DNA from 2 places in the Halomonas sp. PAMB 3264 genome. Region 1 is predicted to be linked to the other one. Evidence: predicted binding sites of a transcription regulator. Region 1 holds the regulator's gene; the other holds the start of a gene.
What was found. The regulator sigma-54, encoded in region 1, starts transcription at its own class of promoters, with help from an activator protein. The targets are predictions, from matches to a motif close to TGGCACNNNNNTTGCTNT.
Positions count from the first base shown of each region.

Region 2: a site for sigma-54 is predicted at 2,141-2,158, ahead of glnA (glutamate--ammonia ligase). Genes of this name have one in related genera too.

Region 1 covers NZ_CP134866.1:1,601,243-1,613,621, forward strand. Annotated here, with positions in the region: gene RN347_RS07065 (HPr family phosphocarrier protein) at 1-251, opposite strand, end outside; gene rapZ (RNase adapter RapZ) at 307-1,221, opposite strand; gene RN347_RS07075 (PTS sugar transporter subunit IIA) at 1,318-1,788, opposite strand; gene hpf (ribosome hibernation-promoting factor, HPF/YfiA family) at 1,793-2,101, opposite strand; gene RN347_RS07085 (RNA polymerase factor sigma-54) at 2,183-3,595, opposite strand; gene lptB (LPS export ABC transporter ATP-binding protein) at 3,701-4,426, opposite strand; gene lptA (lipopolysaccharide transport periplasmic protein LptA) at 4,461-4,952, opposite strand; gene lptC (LPS export ABC transporter periplasmic protein LptC) at 4,955-5,593, opposite strand; gene RN347_RS07105 (HAD family hydrolase) at 5,715-6,245, opposite strand; gene RN347_RS07110 (KpsF/GutQ family sugar-phosphate isomerase) at 6,282-7,268, opposite strand; gene RN347_RS07115 (ABC transporter ATP-binding protein) at 7,541-8,362, shown strand; gene mlaE (lipid asymmetry maintenance ABC transporter permease subunit MlaE) at 8,362-9,162, shown strand; gene mlaD (outer membrane lipid asymmetry maintenance protein MlaD) at 9,178-9,642, shown strand; gene RN347_RS07130 (phospholipid-binding protein MlaC) at 9,720-10,379, shown strand; gene RN347_RS07135 (lipid asymmetry maintenance protein MlaB) at 10,376-10,714, shown strand; gene RN347_RS07140 (BolA family protein) at 10,818-11,069, shown strand; gene murA (UDP-N-acetylglucosamine 1-carboxyvinyltransferase) at 11,080-12,342, shown strand; gene hisG (ATP phosphoribosyltransferase) at 12,370-12,379, shown strand, end outside.
Region 2 covers NZ_CP134866.1:3,484,798-3,488,098, forward strand. Annotated here, with positions in the region: gene RN347_RS15835 (DUF4124 domain-containing protein) at 1-425, opposite strand, end outside; gene glnA (glutamate--ammonia ligase) at 503-1,909, opposite strand; gene RN347_RS15845 (hypothetical protein) at 2,519-2,824, shown strand; gene RN347_RS15850 (hypothetical protein) at 3,128-3,301, shown strand, end outside.

The DNA.
Region 1 (12,379 bases):
CGCGCCTCGAACAGCGCCTGTAGGGCGTCCAGCGCCGCCTCGGCGTCGTCGCCCGTGGCCTCTACAACGAGCTCGGTGCCGCAGGGTGCGGCCAGCATCAAAAGTGACATGATATTGGCGGCATCGGCTTTCTGGGTCTGCCGGTAGACGTGCACGCTTGCCTCGAAACGCTGCGCGCAGGTTACGAGTTTGGTGGCGGCGCGAGCGTGCAGGCCGCGCTGATTGGTCAGTGTCAAACGTCTTTCTGGCACCTGTTTCCCTGTTTTCCGCTCGTTGCTTATGGTGGTGCTGATCCCGGCCTCTGCGTTACGCCGTTGATCGGTCGTCAACAGCGTTTGAGCCGCTCGTGGCGTCGAGGCTAAAGTGAAGGCCCAGTTCCCGGTGGCGCACTTGAACACCCCCGCGCGAGGCGAGCAGATCCTGCGCCAGCCGGTCGACCATGTAGACCGAGCGGTGCTGGCCGCCGGTGCAGCCAATCGCGACGGTCATGTAGCTACGCTGGCTATTCTGATAGGCGGGCAGCCACTTCTCGAGCCAATCGAGAATGTCCTGGCGCATATCACCGACCACCGGGTAGCTCTCCAGAAAACCGACGATCGCGTCGTCGCGACCGGTGTGGGGGCGTAGCGTCGGGTCCCAGTAGGGGTTGGGCAGGCAGCGAATGTCGAAGACGATATCGGCGTCCAGCGGCACGCCACGCTTGTAGCCGAAGGACTCGAGCGTGAGCGTAAGCTGGCTTTGGCGCTGGTGCCCCAGCTGGTCGGTGATGCGTCGGCGCAGATCGTGCACCGTGAGCCGCGAAGTGTCGATCATCAGATCCGCCAGCTCGCGAATGCCGAACAGCGTCTGCTCCTCCTGGGAAATCGCCTCTTCCAGCGTCATGTCGCTGTCGCGGGTGAGCGGATGGCGCCGACGAGTGGCGGAGTAGCGCTCGAGCAGCGTGCGCGCGTCGGTGGTCAGATAAATGACCTGAACGCGGGTGCTGCCGTTTTTGATGTCCTGGAGCAGCGCAGGGAAGCGTTCAAGCGCGGTGGGCAGATTGCGTGCATCGATGCTCACCGCCAGGTGCGTGCGCTCACCGTGCTGGCCAAGCTCTTCGACCAGCGAGCCCAAAAGCATTGCCGGCAGGTTGTCGATGGCGTAGTAGCCCAAATCTTCCAGCGCCTGAAGCGCAATGGACTTCCCCGACCCGGAGCGGCCGCTGATGATCACAAGTTGCATCGTGTCTCTCTTCGGTCAGTGAGCGCTCTTATCGGCACACGCCTGTACGTAAGCGCGATTGCGATTGAAGGGCCGGGAAAAGCGAAGGTGGTGGGCTTACCCCTGCGCCTGCTCGCGAATGCGGGCGGTGACCAGCTCTAAAAGCTCGCGCTGGCTTTCACACTTTCGAAACTGCGCGCGGGTCGTGGCGTCGTTCATAATGGTGGCGACCTGGCCCAAAAGCGCCAGATGCGTGTCGTCCGCCTCTTCCGGTACCAGCAGCACGAACACCAGATCCACCGGATCGCCATCGATGGCGTCGAAGTCGACGGGTTCGGCGAGCTTTAGAAAGCCGGCGATCGGCGCGCTGCAGTGCGGACTTCGGGCGTGGGGAATCGCGACCCCATTGCCGATGCCGGTACTGCCAAGGCGCTCACGACCGACCAGCCGGCTGAAAACTTCCTGACTATCCAGGCTCGGTGTGTTTTGAGCGATGAACGTGCTGAAGAACTCCAGCACCCGTTTTTTGCTGCCCCCGGGGACGTCGAACAGCACGCGCTCCGGGGGGAGTATGGTTTCCAGGGTCATCGAATTAACGCACGCCAGCGCCCTGGGCGCGGGCCTGTGCTTTTTCCTTGTGTTTTACCAGTTGGCGGTCGAGCTTGTCGGCCAGGGCGTCGATGGCGGCATACATATCATTGTCCTCGGCTTCGGCGTGTACGTCGGCGCCCGAAGCATGCAGCGTGCAGGCGGCCTGCTGACGCTCCTTTTCGATCGACAGCGTCACCTGCACGGTGGTGATGTTGTCGTAGTGGCGTTCGATACGCTCGAGTTTCTCGTTGACGTAGTCACGCAGGGCGTCTGTCAGTTCCAGGTGATGACCGGTAATGTTCACTTGCATCGACGTACTCCTAATCCAGGACTGTCCTTCGATTGTAACCCTTTTTCCGCCATTGCAAAGCCCTGCCGGCAAGTTTCCCGTTTAACGTAAACGGCGCCGCTCGCTGGAGGAGGGAATGCCCATCGCTTCGCGGTATTTGGCCACGGTGCGCCTGGCCACGTTGATGCCGTTGGCCTCGAGTAGCGTGACCAAATGGCTGTCCGATAGCGGCTTGCCTGGCGTTTCGTCTTGAATCAGTTTTTTGAGCCGGGCGCGGATCGCGGTGCTGGAGTGGCTGTCGCCGCCATCCTGACCGCTCACCTGGCTCGAGAAAAAGTACTTGAGCTCGAATACGCCGCGGGGCGTGTGAATATATTTTTGCGTCGTGACCCGCGAGATCGTCGACTCGTGCATCTCCACCGCTTCGGCGATATCGGCGAGAATCAACGGTTTCATCGCTTCTTCGCCGCGCTCCAGAAAACCGATCTGGCGAGCGATGATTTCGCGGCCAACGCGCAAAAGCGTGTCGTTTCGACTCGACAGGCTCTTGATCAGCCAGCGCGCCTCCTGCAGGTGTTCTTTCAAGAACTGATTGTCCTGGCTCTTGTCGGCGCGTTTGATGAGGCTGGCGTAGTCCGGCTGAACGCGAAGCTTGGGCAGCGCCTCCGGATTGAGCTCGAGATGCCAGCCTTCCTGGTCGTGACGGACCACCAGATCCGGGGTGATGTAGCTTTGGTTGGTGGCACCAAAGGCGCTGCCCGGGCGCGGGTCGAGGCTTCGAATCAGCCGGACGACGTCGTCGAGCTGCTCGTCATCGAGGCTGAGGCGGCGTTTCAACAGGCGCAGGTCGTTCTTGCCCAGCGCTTCCAGAAACTGACGCACCAGGCGCCGGGCCTGCATCAGCAGCGGGGTATCGTCGGCAAGCGCTGCCAGCTGTAGCAGCAGACACTCGCGCAGATCGCGGGCGAACACGCCGGTGGGCTCGAACTGCTGCACGCGCAGCAGCACGTTTTCCACCTCCCGCTGGCTCAGGCCGTCCAGGCCCTGGGCCTTGAGGCCTTCGCGAATGTCGTTAAGCGGCTGGGTCAGGTAGCCGTTGGCATCCAGCGCGTCGATCAGGCTTTCGGCAATGGCATGGTCTCGTGGGCTGGTATCCGTCATCGCCAACTGCCACAACAGATGCCCCTGAAGGCTTTGGCCAGCGGCCTGGCGCTCGAAATCCGGGCCTTCGCCGCTGCCACCGGCGGCCATGTCCTGGTAGGTGTCGGACCATTCGCTGTCGGTGGCAAGCTCCTGGGGGATGCTCTCTTCCCACTCGGTTTCTGGCGTCTCCTGGGTTTTCTCTTCGCCGAATTCGTCTTCCTGCTCTAAAAGCGGGTTGGCGTCGAGCGCCTGCTGGATCTCCTGGCGCAGGTCCAACGTCGAGAGCTGCAGCAGGGCGATCGCCTGCTGCAGCTGCGGTGTCATGGTCAGCTGCGTACCGACGCGCAGCTGTAGAGAAGCTTTCATGACCATCGAAGAACCACTCGTTACTCGTAAAGCTCCACACTAGAGCGAGACGGGGTTCGACGCAAGTGCAATAAATATGCCACTACCCGGAAATTTATGGTTGTCACCGGGTTAGAGACGAAAATCTGCGCCCAGATAGACCTCGCGCACCTTTTGATCGCCAAGGATGGCGTCGGCGTCGCCACTTGCGATGATATGGCCGTCGCCGACGATATAGGCAATGTCGCAGATATCCAGCGTTTCCCGGACGTTGTGGTCGGTGATCAACACGCCGATATGGCGCGCCTTGAGCGCAAGGATGATCGACTTGATCTCGCCGACGGAAATTGGATCCACCCCGGCGAAGGGTTCGTCGAGCAGGATGAAGGCCGGGTCAGTGGCCAGCGACCGGGCGATTTCCACGCGGCGGCGCTCGCCACCGGAGAGGCTCATCCCCAGGTTGTCGCGAATGTGGGTGATGTGAAAATCTTCCAGCAGCTGCTCCAGGCGCGCCTGGCGGGCAGGGCGGTCCAGCTCCTTGCGCGTCTCCAGAATGGCCATGATGTTGTCGGCCACCGAGAGCTTTCTAAAGATCGATGCCTCCTGGGGCAGATAGCCGATGCCGGCGATGGCGCGCTCGTGCATCGGTGCCCGGGTCAAATCCAGCTCGTCGATACCTACGCTTCCGGCATCCGCCTTGACCAGCCCCACGATCATGTAAAACGAGGTCGTCTTGCCCGCCCCGTTAGGGCCAAGCAGGCCCACGACGCTGCCCTGGGTGATCTCCAGATTGATATCCTTGACCACCCGGCGGCGCTTGTAGCTTTTGGCCAGGTGGCGGGCGTGAAGCGTCTTGATCGCTTCAGGTTGGGTGCTCGACACGATGACTCTCCTATTGCGCGGGCTGCAGCGTCATGCGAATGCGCTGGTTGTCACCACCGCTGACGTCGGAGCGCGCCTGAACCACTTCGCGGTCGATAAAATACTCCAGCCGCCCGCCACGAAAGCGGTCGCTGCGCTGGGTGAGCTCGGCCTGATCGATCAGCTCGACCCGGCGCTCGCTGACATGATAAACGATGCGTCGCGCCCAGCCCTCCATGGGCGCCGGCTCATTTTCGAGCTGGTTGCGAAGATAGGCGCGCTCGCCGGTGGCGGTCGCCTGGGAGAGCTCGCCGGCATCGTTGCGCGTGATTTCAACGCGGTCGCCGCGAATCTGCATCTCGCCCTGGCGAATGTTGACGTTGCCGGAATAGACCGCGGTGCCCGCACGCTGGTCGAGGTCGAGCCGGTCGGCTTCCACTTCGACGGGCGCCTGGCTGGTTTGCGCCTGGGCGGTCAGCGGCAGCGCCAGGCTCAGCAGTGCGATTCGTAAATAAGCGTGCATAACTACTCCTGCAAGGTGGAATCCGAAACGGTAGGGTCCTGGGGTGTCGGGTCGGCGGCTTGTTGCGCTTGAACCGGCGGATGCGTGCCGCGCACGTTGTCGCTCAGGCGTACCTGGCTTTCATCGAGCCAGACGTCCATGCGCTCGGCACTCATACGTTGGGGCGGCTGCTGCAAAAGTGCGGGCGCCTCGGTATAGGCGTGGCGCTCGAGACCCTCGTAGTGTAGGCGCTCGGTATCGAGCTGCCAGCCCTCGTCCGGGGCGAGCAGCCGGGCGTTGCCTTCCAGGATCAGTGTCTGGCGCTCGTTTTGCAGCGTGCCATGATCGGCGCTGGCAAGCCATTGACGCTGCTCACTGTCGTAAAGCGTTGCCCGCGGCGCCTCGATTTCGGTCAGCGCGCGCTGGGGCGTATGCACCAGCCGCGGCGTATCGAGGCGCTGAGAGACCCCGCCGGTGTCGTTGAAAAGCGTAAGCCCTGCATTCTCGAGCACGTGGCCGGGCTCTTCGCGCTGTACGTCCGGGTCGACCGCGACCGTCGCCGGGCCGCCCGGGTCCAGCCACACAAGCCAGGCGCCCAGGGCGATGACCAGGGCGGGAAGCCAAAGGCGTTTTTTGATCCGTCTTGCCGTCGAGCCCGGCATCGTGTCACCTCGGGGTCGGTTCAAGGGCGGCTTTCGTCGAGGAGAGCCGGTGAGTCTTGCGCGCGATCATCGCGACCGCAAGGTTATAGACAGGTAGTCATGTTAAAGATAGGTAGTCATGTTAAAGATAGGTATCCATCACCGCGTCCCAGTGGCCCTGGGTCATCAGCAGCGTGTCGCAAATTTCGCGCACCGCGCCGTGGCCGCCGAGCGCATCGGTGATCCAGTCGGCGTGGGTGTGCATATAGTCCGGGGCGTTGGGGACGGTGATGCCGACGCCTGCGCGCTTGATGCACTTGAGATCCGGCAGATCGTCACCGCAGTAGGCCACCTGATCGAGATCCAGTGATAGCCGCGAGCAGAGCGCTTTAAGCGTGGCGAGCTTGTCCTCGACCCCCTGGTGGACGTGGGTAATGCCGAGGGCGGCGGCGCGCTGGCTGACCATGGGAGAGTCGCGGCCGGTAATCAGCGCAACGTGAAAGCCGGCGCGTTTGAGCAGTTTTAGCCCGTGTCCATCCTGGGTGTGAAACGCCTTGATCTCGATGCCGTCGGCCTGGAAATAGAGGCGTCCATCGGTCATGACGCCATCCACGTCGATGGCAAGCAGGCGAACGTTACGAAGGCGGTCGTTGAGAGCGTCGGGGACGGCCATGGGGACTCCGTTATCATCAAGTAAGGTAAACGTTGATCAAATCACGCCGCTAGAGAGCAGGTCGTGCATGTGTAAGGCACCGATCGGGCGCTCGTGTTCATCCACGACCGCCAGCGCCGTGATACGGCTATCTTCCATCAGGCGTACCGCTTCGGCGGCGAGCATGTTGGGCCCCACGCGCTTGCCGGGCCGTGTCATCACCTCGTCGACGCTGACTTCGCGAAGGTCGAAATGCTCGTCCAGGGTGCGGCGCAGATCGCCGTCGGTATAGACACCGGCCAGACGCCCCTGATCGTCCACCACGCAGGTAAAGCCCAGCCCCTGACGGGTGATTTCCAGCAGCGCATCGCGTAGCGGGCTTCCAAGCGCCACCGCCGGCAGGCGATCGCCGCTGTGCATCAAGTCCTTGACGCGCAAAAGCAGGCGCTTGCCAAGACTGCCGCCGGGATGCGATAGCGCGAAATCCTCGGCGGTGAAGCCTCTCGCTTCCAGCAGCGCCACCGCCAGCGCATCGCCCAGTGCAAGGGCGGCGGTGGTCGAACTGGTCGGGGCGAGATCCAGCGGGCACGCCTCGCGGGCAACGCCGCTGTTTAGATGCGCATCGGCGTGAGTGCCAAGCGTAGAGTCCGGCCGGCCGGTCATGCTGATCAAGGGCACACCCAGACGCTTTAATAACGGCAGCAGCGCTGTGACCTCGGCGGTTTCACCGGAGTTGGACAGTGCGATGACCACATCGGCGCGGGTGATCATGCCCAGATCGCCGTGGCTCGCCTCGCCCGGGTGGACGAAAAACGCCGGCGTACCGGTGCTGGCAAGCGTGGCGGCGAGTTTACCGGCGATATGGCCGGATTTCCCCATGCCGGTGACCACGACGCGCCCCTGGCAGGCGAGAATCAGGGCGCAGGCCCGGTCGAAATGTTCGTCCAGCTTCTCCTGGAGCTCGCCAATGGCGGCCTGCTCGATCGAAAGCGTGCGCAGGGCGCTTTCGCGTAAAGCGCCGGGGGTGCCGTGAAACGCGGGCATGAGGGCCTCTTGAATAAAGATGTCGTGGGACAGCGCTCTAGAATAGCATTTTGCGCTGGCGCACTGGTACGGCCATTTTTAACAAGGCGTTAGCGCCTTTGGCGTCAAGGATTTGCGCGTTGGTTAAGGCGGCGACAGGTGGCGTTAAGGTACAATGTTCGCTACTATTCGAAAACACTGTTTTTTTTGAAAGCCGGTCCTGATGAGCCCGCGTTCCTGCGTTTGCGGTTAGTTGGTCAGCTATCCGCCCCAAGAGGAGGGTTTATCCACCCATGACTCCCGCGCCCTTCATCGAAATCGAAAATCTGCATTTCTCTCGCGGTGACCACGACATCTTCCGCGGTGTGAACCTTCGTATTCCGCGCGGTCAGGTCACCGCCATCATGGGGCCAAGCGGTACGGGCAAAACGACGCTTTTAAAGCTCATGGGCGGGCAGCTCACGCCGGACCGTGGACGGATTCTGATCGACGGTCAGGACGTACACCGGCTTTCGCGCAAGGCGCTGTTTACGCTGCGAAAGCGAATGGGCATGCTGTTTCAAAGCGGAGCGCTGTTTTCGGATTTGAACGTATTCGAAAACGTCGCGTTTCCGCTGAGAGTACACACGGACCTCCCTGATGCCATGATTCGCGATCTGGTGCTAATGAAGCTGCAGGCAGTGGGGCTGCGTGGCGCCCGCGAGTTAACCCCTGCCGAGCTCTCCGGCGGAATGGCTCGGCGCGTGGCGCTGGCGCGCGCCATTGCGCTCGACCCGGAGCTGGTGCTCTATGACGAACCTTTCGTTGGTCAGGACCCGATCTCGATGGGCGTGCTGGTCCAGCTCATCAAGCGGCTCAACGAAGCGCTCGCTTTGACGTCGGTGGTAGTGTCTCACGACATCAAGGAGACGCTGAGTATTGCCGACTACCTCTATCTGATCGCCGACGGCCAGGTCGTGTCCGAAGGCACACCGGCCACCTTTGATACCAGCGACGACCCGAGGGTGAGCCAGTTCGTTCACGGCGAGCCGGACGGCCCGGTGCCGTTTCACTACCCGGCGCCGGGATTTTATAGCGACATGCTGGGCCAGACGCACCCCAAAAGGACAGGATGATGCGGTCACTACTAACGCAAGCCAGCCACCGCATCACGCGGTTCGGCCGTAAGGCGTGCGAAACCGTCGAAGCATTGGGCCGGGCCGGCGCGTTTCTCGCCCAGGCAGGCATTGGCGTTCCTTCCAGGGAAGGGTTTTCGCTGTGGCTTCGTCAGATGCACTTCGTGGGCGTGCTGTCACTGGCCATCGTGCTCGTCTCCGGGCTTTTTATCGGCATGGTGCTGGCGCTGCAGGGCTATACTATTCTGGTCGACTTCGGCGCCGAGCAGGCGCTGGGGCAAATGGTGGCACTGTCACTGCTGCGCGAGTTGGCCCCGGTCGTAGCGGCCTTGCTCTTTGCCGGACGCGCAGGCTCGGCACTGACCGCCGAAATCGGCCTGATGAAGGCGACCGAGCAGCTCACCAGCATGGAGATGATCGGGGTCGACCCGCTCAAGCGCGTGGTCGCGCCCAGACTTTGGGCCGGGTTCGTTGCACTGCCCATTTTGACCGTTGGATTCAGCGTCGTGGGCATTTACGGCGGCTATCTTGTCGGTGTCGAGTGGCTGGGCGTGTTCGAGGGCTCCTATTGGAGCAACATGCAGGCCAGCGTCTCTTTCATCGTCGATGTAGGCAACGGCATGATCAAGAGTCTGGTGTTCGCCTTGGTGGTGACCTGGATTGCGGTGTTCCAGGGGTATGACCTGGTGCCTACTTCCGAGGGGATTTCCCGCGCCACTACCCGCACCGTCGTGTACTCGTCTCTGGCGGTGTTGGGGCTCGATTTTGTACTTACCGCCGTGATGTTCGGCGGCCTTTGATAGCGGAGCACGTTGATGAAACGCAGTAAAACCATGGAGTTAGGCGTGGGTTTGTTCATGCTTGCGGGCATTGTCGGGCTGGTGTTCCTGGGCCTTCGGGTCAGCGGGCTGTCGCTGTCGGCGCCAACGCAAACCTTTCAGCTTCAAGCCAACTTTTCCAATATCGGCGGTCTAAAGCCCCGAGCCCGTGTGACCATGGCTGGCGTCACCGTTGGCCGGGTCGAATCCATCGATCTCGACACCGAGTGGTACGACGCCCGCGTCGTGCTGAGTCTGGACAGCGAGCTGGAAGGCCAGCTCTCCCAGGACTCGACCGCGGCGATTTTGACCGCAGGGCTTCTGGGCGAGCAGTACATCGGGCTTAGCGTCGGCGGTTCGCCCGAGATGCTCGAGGATGGCGGCGTGATTCGCGACACCCAGTCGGCGCTGGTGCTCGAGGAGCTCATTCAACAGTTCGTATCCAACATGGCGGGCAGCTAGCGGCTGAACCGTATAGATAGGTCAATATTCACCAGATCGACACTCACAAGACCCACACTCACAAAGAGGTAAGTGCCATGCAAGCGATCCAACACCCGCTCCGTTACTGGCTGACCGCGCTGCTGGCGGCGGTGGCCTTTGCTCTGCCGCTGACCGCAAGCGCCCAAAGCCAGTCGCCAGAGGCGATGATTCGTGACAACGTCACAAGTTTCATGTCGCGCCTGGAAGGGCGTAAGGACTACTACGCCAGCAATATCAACGAGCTCAAGGACGTCGTCGACGATACCCTCGACGAAGTGGCGGACTTTCGCTACATCGGCGCAAGCGTCATGGGCAGCTACTTCCAGAACGCTACGCCGGACCAGCGCAGCCGTTTCGCCCAGGTGTTTCGTCAAACGCTGATCGACACCTACGCCAAGGGCCTGGTCACCTACGACTATGAGGACCTGCGCGTACTCGACAACCAGCGCGGTCAGCGCTACGAGGACCAGGCCAGCGTCGATATGGAAGTCGTCGCCACCAACGGCCAGGTCTATCCGGTCAGCTACAGCCTGCGGCTTGCCAACGGCGAATGGAAGGTCGTCAACGTCATCGTTAACGGCATCAACCTGGGGCTGACGTTCCGCAACCAGTTCGACCAGGCGATGCGCCAGCAAAATCGCGACTACGATGCGGTCATTCGCAACTGGGCACCGGAAGTAGGCGTCGACGAGCTCGAGCGCGGAGGCGATGCGTGAGCCAGCTGTTGCAGCATGGCGGCGTCACTCTCAGCCATTCAAACGAGGTGCTCGTGGTTGAAGGCGACTTGACCATGAACGTGGCGGCCCGAGTGGCCGCTGCGGGCACGCAGTGGCTCGAAAACGAGGCGACCTCCCGGGTCGCCTTCGATTTATCCGGCGTACAGGTGGCCGCGAGCGTGGCGATCAGCGTGCTGCTCGAGTGGCTTCGGACCTGCCGCGAGCGCGGGCTCGATGTCGAGCGAATTACGCTTTCTGCGCCTTTGATGCGGCTCGCCGTTCTGGCCGAGCTCGACGAATTGGTTGCTCATCCTCACCACGCGCTGACCGACTAATCCCCGCCCATCGCCAAGCGCGGCGCTTTTCTTTATGATGTCGGCTCCGTTTTCGACGACCGATGTTCAATTCACCGACGTCCCCAGAGGAGTTTTCTGTCTCATGCAACCCAACGAGGTAAAAGCGCTGCTTGAATCCCGCATCGACGGATGTGACTTTCATATTCAGGGGGAAGGTTGCAACTTTCAGGTGGTTGCCGTGGGGGAAGCCTTTGAAGGGCTTTCACCGGTCAAGCGTCAGCAGCTTGTCTATCAGGCACTGAGCGACGAAATCGCCTCCGGCGCGCTGCACGCGATCAGTATCAAAACCTATACTCCGGCGCAGTGGCAAACCGCGCCGGAAAACGCCCAATAAGAGGCGGAGCATGGATAAACTCCTGATTACCGGCAACGGCCGCGCCGACGGTGAAGTGTGGGCGAGCGGCGCGAAAAACGCGGCACTCCCCATTCTTTGCGCCAGCCTTCTATCGAAAGGGCCGGTCGTGATCGGCAACCTGCCGCACCTGCAGGACATCACCACGACCCTCGAACTGCTGGGCCGCATGGGCGTTGAGCCGGTGATGGGCGAGCGTTTGAGCATTCAGCTCGACGGCTCCCAGGTCACCGAGTGCCACGCGCCGTATGAGCTGGTCAAGAAAATGCGCGCCTCGATTCTGGTGCTCGGCCCGCTGCTTGCCCACTTTGGCCAGGCCGATGTGTCGTTACCCGGCGGCTGTGCGATCGGCTCGCGCCCGGTGGATCTGCATATCCGCGGGCTGGAGGCGATGGGCGCCTCCATTCGCGTCGAAGCCGGCTACATTCGCGCAAGCGTCGATGGCCGCCTCAAGGGCGCGACCATCTACTTCGATACCGTGACCGTCACCGGTACCGAAAATCTGCTCATGGCGGCCACGCTCGCCGAAGGTAAAACGGTGCTGGAAAACGCGGCCCGCGAGCCGGAAGTGGTGGATCTGGCCGAGTGCCTGATCAAGATGGGCGCCAACATCAAGGGGCACGGCACCGACACCATCGTCATCGAAGGGGTCGAGTCGCTTCACGGCTGTGAGCACGACGTCATGCCGGATCGCATCGAAACCGGGACGTTTCTGGTCGCGGCGGCGATGACTGGCGGACGGGTGAAGGTGACGCGCACGCGGGCCGACATTCTGGAGGCGGTGCTCGCCAAGCTCGAGGAGGCGGGGGCCGATATCACCTGCGGCGAAGACTGGATCGAGCTCGACATGCACGGCAAGCGCCCGAAAGCGGTCAATATTCGCACCGCGCCGTATCCAGCGTTTCCCACCGACATGCAGGCGCAGTTCGTGGCCATGAACGCCGTGGCCGAAGGCCACTCGCGGGTGGTGGAAACCATCTTTGAAAACCGCTTCATGCACGTTCAGGAACTCAACCGCATGGGCGCCAACATCGCGCTCGAGGGCAACGCGGCGCTGATCACCGGGGTAGACCGGCTCTCTGGCGCGCCGGTGATGGCCACCGACCTTCGCGCCTCAGCCTCTCTCGTGATTGCGGCGATGATGGCCGAAGGCGAGACGTTGGTAGACCGCATCTACCATATCGATCGCGGCTACGAGTGTATCGAAGAAAAAATGCAGTTGCTGGGGGCGAAGATTCGCCGCATTCCCGGCTAGCCACGCGACCAACCACTGGCCTAATCCATGAGTAAGC
Region 2 (3,301 bases), 1.9 Mb from region 1:
TCGCTGTGTAGCGCCGACTGGCTGATCTCGCCGTTCACCAGCAGCCGAATCTGGTGATCCTCGCGCAGCGGCGGTTGAACGCGCACATCCACCGGCGTCATCGTGTCGTCGAGCCGCGTACCGGGCGCCGGGCTTTCGATCGCGAACCGGTCATAGGGCATGAAGGGCTGACCGGGCCGCGCCTGGCTGCGTGACGGCGGAGGCGGCGGCGCGCCTTGCACGCTCGGCAGTGGCGCCAGCGTCACGGCCTCGCCACCGCTTTCCGGGTTGTCGGTGTAGGTCACCCGGCCGCTCTCATCGACCACACGGTACACCGTTTGCGCCTGGGCCGGACTTTCTGCCAGCCACAGCGTCAGGCTCCCCGCCAGGACGCAAAGCATTGGCGCTTTGGCCCGGCGCGCCCACCGATCGAATGTCGCTTTCATGGCGATTCCCCCATAAAAAAACCCCGCCGAGGCGGGGTTTGGAGCCAATACACCTCGAAGGTGAGGTGGGCCGCTGCTTAGCAGCTGTAGTACATGTCGAACTCGATCGGGTGTGTGGCCATGCGCATGCGCGTGACTTCTTCCATCTTCAGCTCGATGTAGGCATCGATCATGTCGTCGGTGAACACGCCACCTTCGGTCAGGAACGCGCGGTCGGCGTCGAGCGCTTCCAGCGCCTGATCCAGGCTGTTGGCGACGGTCGGTACGGCCTTGCCCTCTTCTGGCGGCAGGTCGTACAGGTTCTTGTCCATCGCGTCGCCCGGGTGGATCTTGTTCTTAATGCCGTCGATACCGGCCATCAGCATCGCCGCGAACGCCAGGTACGGGTTGGCAGTCGGGTCGGGGAAGCGAGTTTCGACACGCTTGCCTTTCGGGCTCGCGGTGTACGGAATGCGGATGGAGGCAGAGCGGTTACGCGCGCTGTAGGCGAGCATGACCGGCGCTTCGAAACCCGGCACCAGACGCTTGTAGGAGTTGGTCGAGGCGTTGGTGAAGGCGTTCAGGGCGCGAGCGTGCTTGATCACACCGCCGATGTAGTAAAGCGCCATTTCAGAAAGACCCGCGTACTCGTCGCCGGCGAACTGGTTTTCACCGTCTTTCCAGAACGACTGGTGCACGTGCATGCCCGAACCGTTATCGCCTACCAGCGGCTTCGGCATGAAGGTGGCGGTCTTGCCGTACGCGTGCGCCACGTTGTGGATCACGTACTTCATTTCCTGAACTTCGTCGGCCTTCTTCACCAGCGTGTTGAACTTCACGCCGATTTCGTTCTGGCCGGCGTTCGCTACTTCGTGGTGATGCACTTCGACGCTCTGGCCGATCGCTTCGAGGGTGTTACACATCGCGCCACGAATGTCGTGGAAGCTGTCGACCGGCGGCACCGGGAAGTAGCCGCCTTTAACGCGCGGGCGGTGACCGAGGTTGCCGCCTTCCACGTCGCTATCGGTCGCCCAGGCGCCCTCTTCAGAGCTGATCTTGAACATGGAGCCTTGGATATCGGTTTTCCAGTGCACCTGATCGAAGATGAAGAACTCGGGCTCCGGGCCGAAGAAGGCGGTATCGCCAAGGCCAGTGGACTCGAGGTAGGCTTCAGCGCGCTTGGCGATGGAGCGCGGGTCGCGATCGTAGCCCTGCATGGTGGCCGGCTCGATGATGTCGCAACGCAGGATGATGGTCGCGTCTTCGGTGAAGGGGTCGAGGAAGGCAGTGCCGTCTTCGGGACGCAGAATCATGTCGGATTCGTTGATGCCTTTCCAGCCTTCGATGGAGGAGCCATCGAACATTTGGCCGTTTTCAAAAAACTCTTCGTCGACGTCCCGTGCCGGTACGGTGACGTGCTGCTCTTTACCGCGCGTATCGGTGAAACGCAGATCTACCCACTTGACTTCATTTTCTTCGATTAGCGCGAGCGTCTTGGCTGACATACTGTTCTCCGTCTCCGGTATGAGCGTGGCTTAAAGCGTGTACTGTAAGCGATCGATTAAACGTATTGTTGAACAAAGCCGTCGTACGCAACGTGCGTAAGCCACGCCTTCGTTGTTTGTTCGCGTGATAGGCGCTGACTCCCGCCCTGACACCTGCGATTCAAGGTAAACCGGCTCTCGTTGTAGCACGCCCAAAAGCGTTTGCCTACGACGCCAGCCGTTGCCTTTTAGTAAGCATGTAGCGTGCCAACTTTGCACCAATATGGCATGCCCTATAACAAGACACTGTTTTGAAAAGTTTTTTCAATTTATTGGCGGTGCAACCTCGATGCATAACGCGGTTGGCTCGCTTCCAGCCTGCGCCCACAAAGCGAAAAACGCACCACAAACGATCACTCAGTTAAAATTTGAACCAAAAAAGTGCATAGCTGTTGATGAAATAGCCAGAACGAAACAATCAAACGCCTTTGCGCCTAAAAATGATGCGTGCCACCGCCTTTCGATAAGGCGATTCCACGGGGCCTCTCATGAAAAAGGCCACAGGTGGCCGATTGCCGACATTACAAACTACACTAAGCTCATCATTCACCCGGTAAAAGGACCCGCAGAATGCATCAACACATCGAATGGGACGACCCAGGCAAAACCAGCGTATCGGAATACTTCAAGAACGACCCGAACCACGACGCCCCCCGCCGCGGCGACATCCTCTCCGCCCGTTACCAAAACCGTATCGTGCGGGTGAAGGTGGAAACCTACCGGGAAGACGAAGGCGTCAGCGTTGGCAGCGTCGCCGCCATCCTTGACGCCCACGGCCACCGCTTCAAAACCCACGGCAAACTCAGCCTCGACGACATCGTCCGCCTGCCCGATGACAAGCGCGCGATAGAACACTGGGATGAGGACGAGAAGTAGCATCATTGCGTCACTAGACAATTGATACGCTCCATCGCATTGGACCGATGCGATGGAGCGACCGCCCACTGCCCCTTCCCTCCTCCTGCATATTCATTATGCAAATTCGAGTCTGCCCATCTGCTTCGCTTCGATCCCTTGAGTAATCCTGACGAACCGCGAACGCTCTTCCAACGATGTAAACGTTGGCATACTTTTCCAACCGGTCTGAGATCGAACCTGGAAAGGAAGCGTTTCAACCGTCGCTTTAGGCCGGGCGTGCTACGCTTAGCGTTACTTTTTCCTCCTTATAGGCTTTCGATCATGCGGCTACGTCTCTGGCTCTGCGCGTTTGCGTGCGCGTTCACTCTTCCCGCTTTTGCGCAGTCTTCCAGTGACTGGGCGGCCTATGACGACGTGTTCGAAAACGGCGCGCGTCAGGCGAATCTTTGGCAGTGGGGGTGGAGCGGCATCTACGCCACAAGCCTGGCGGTGAAC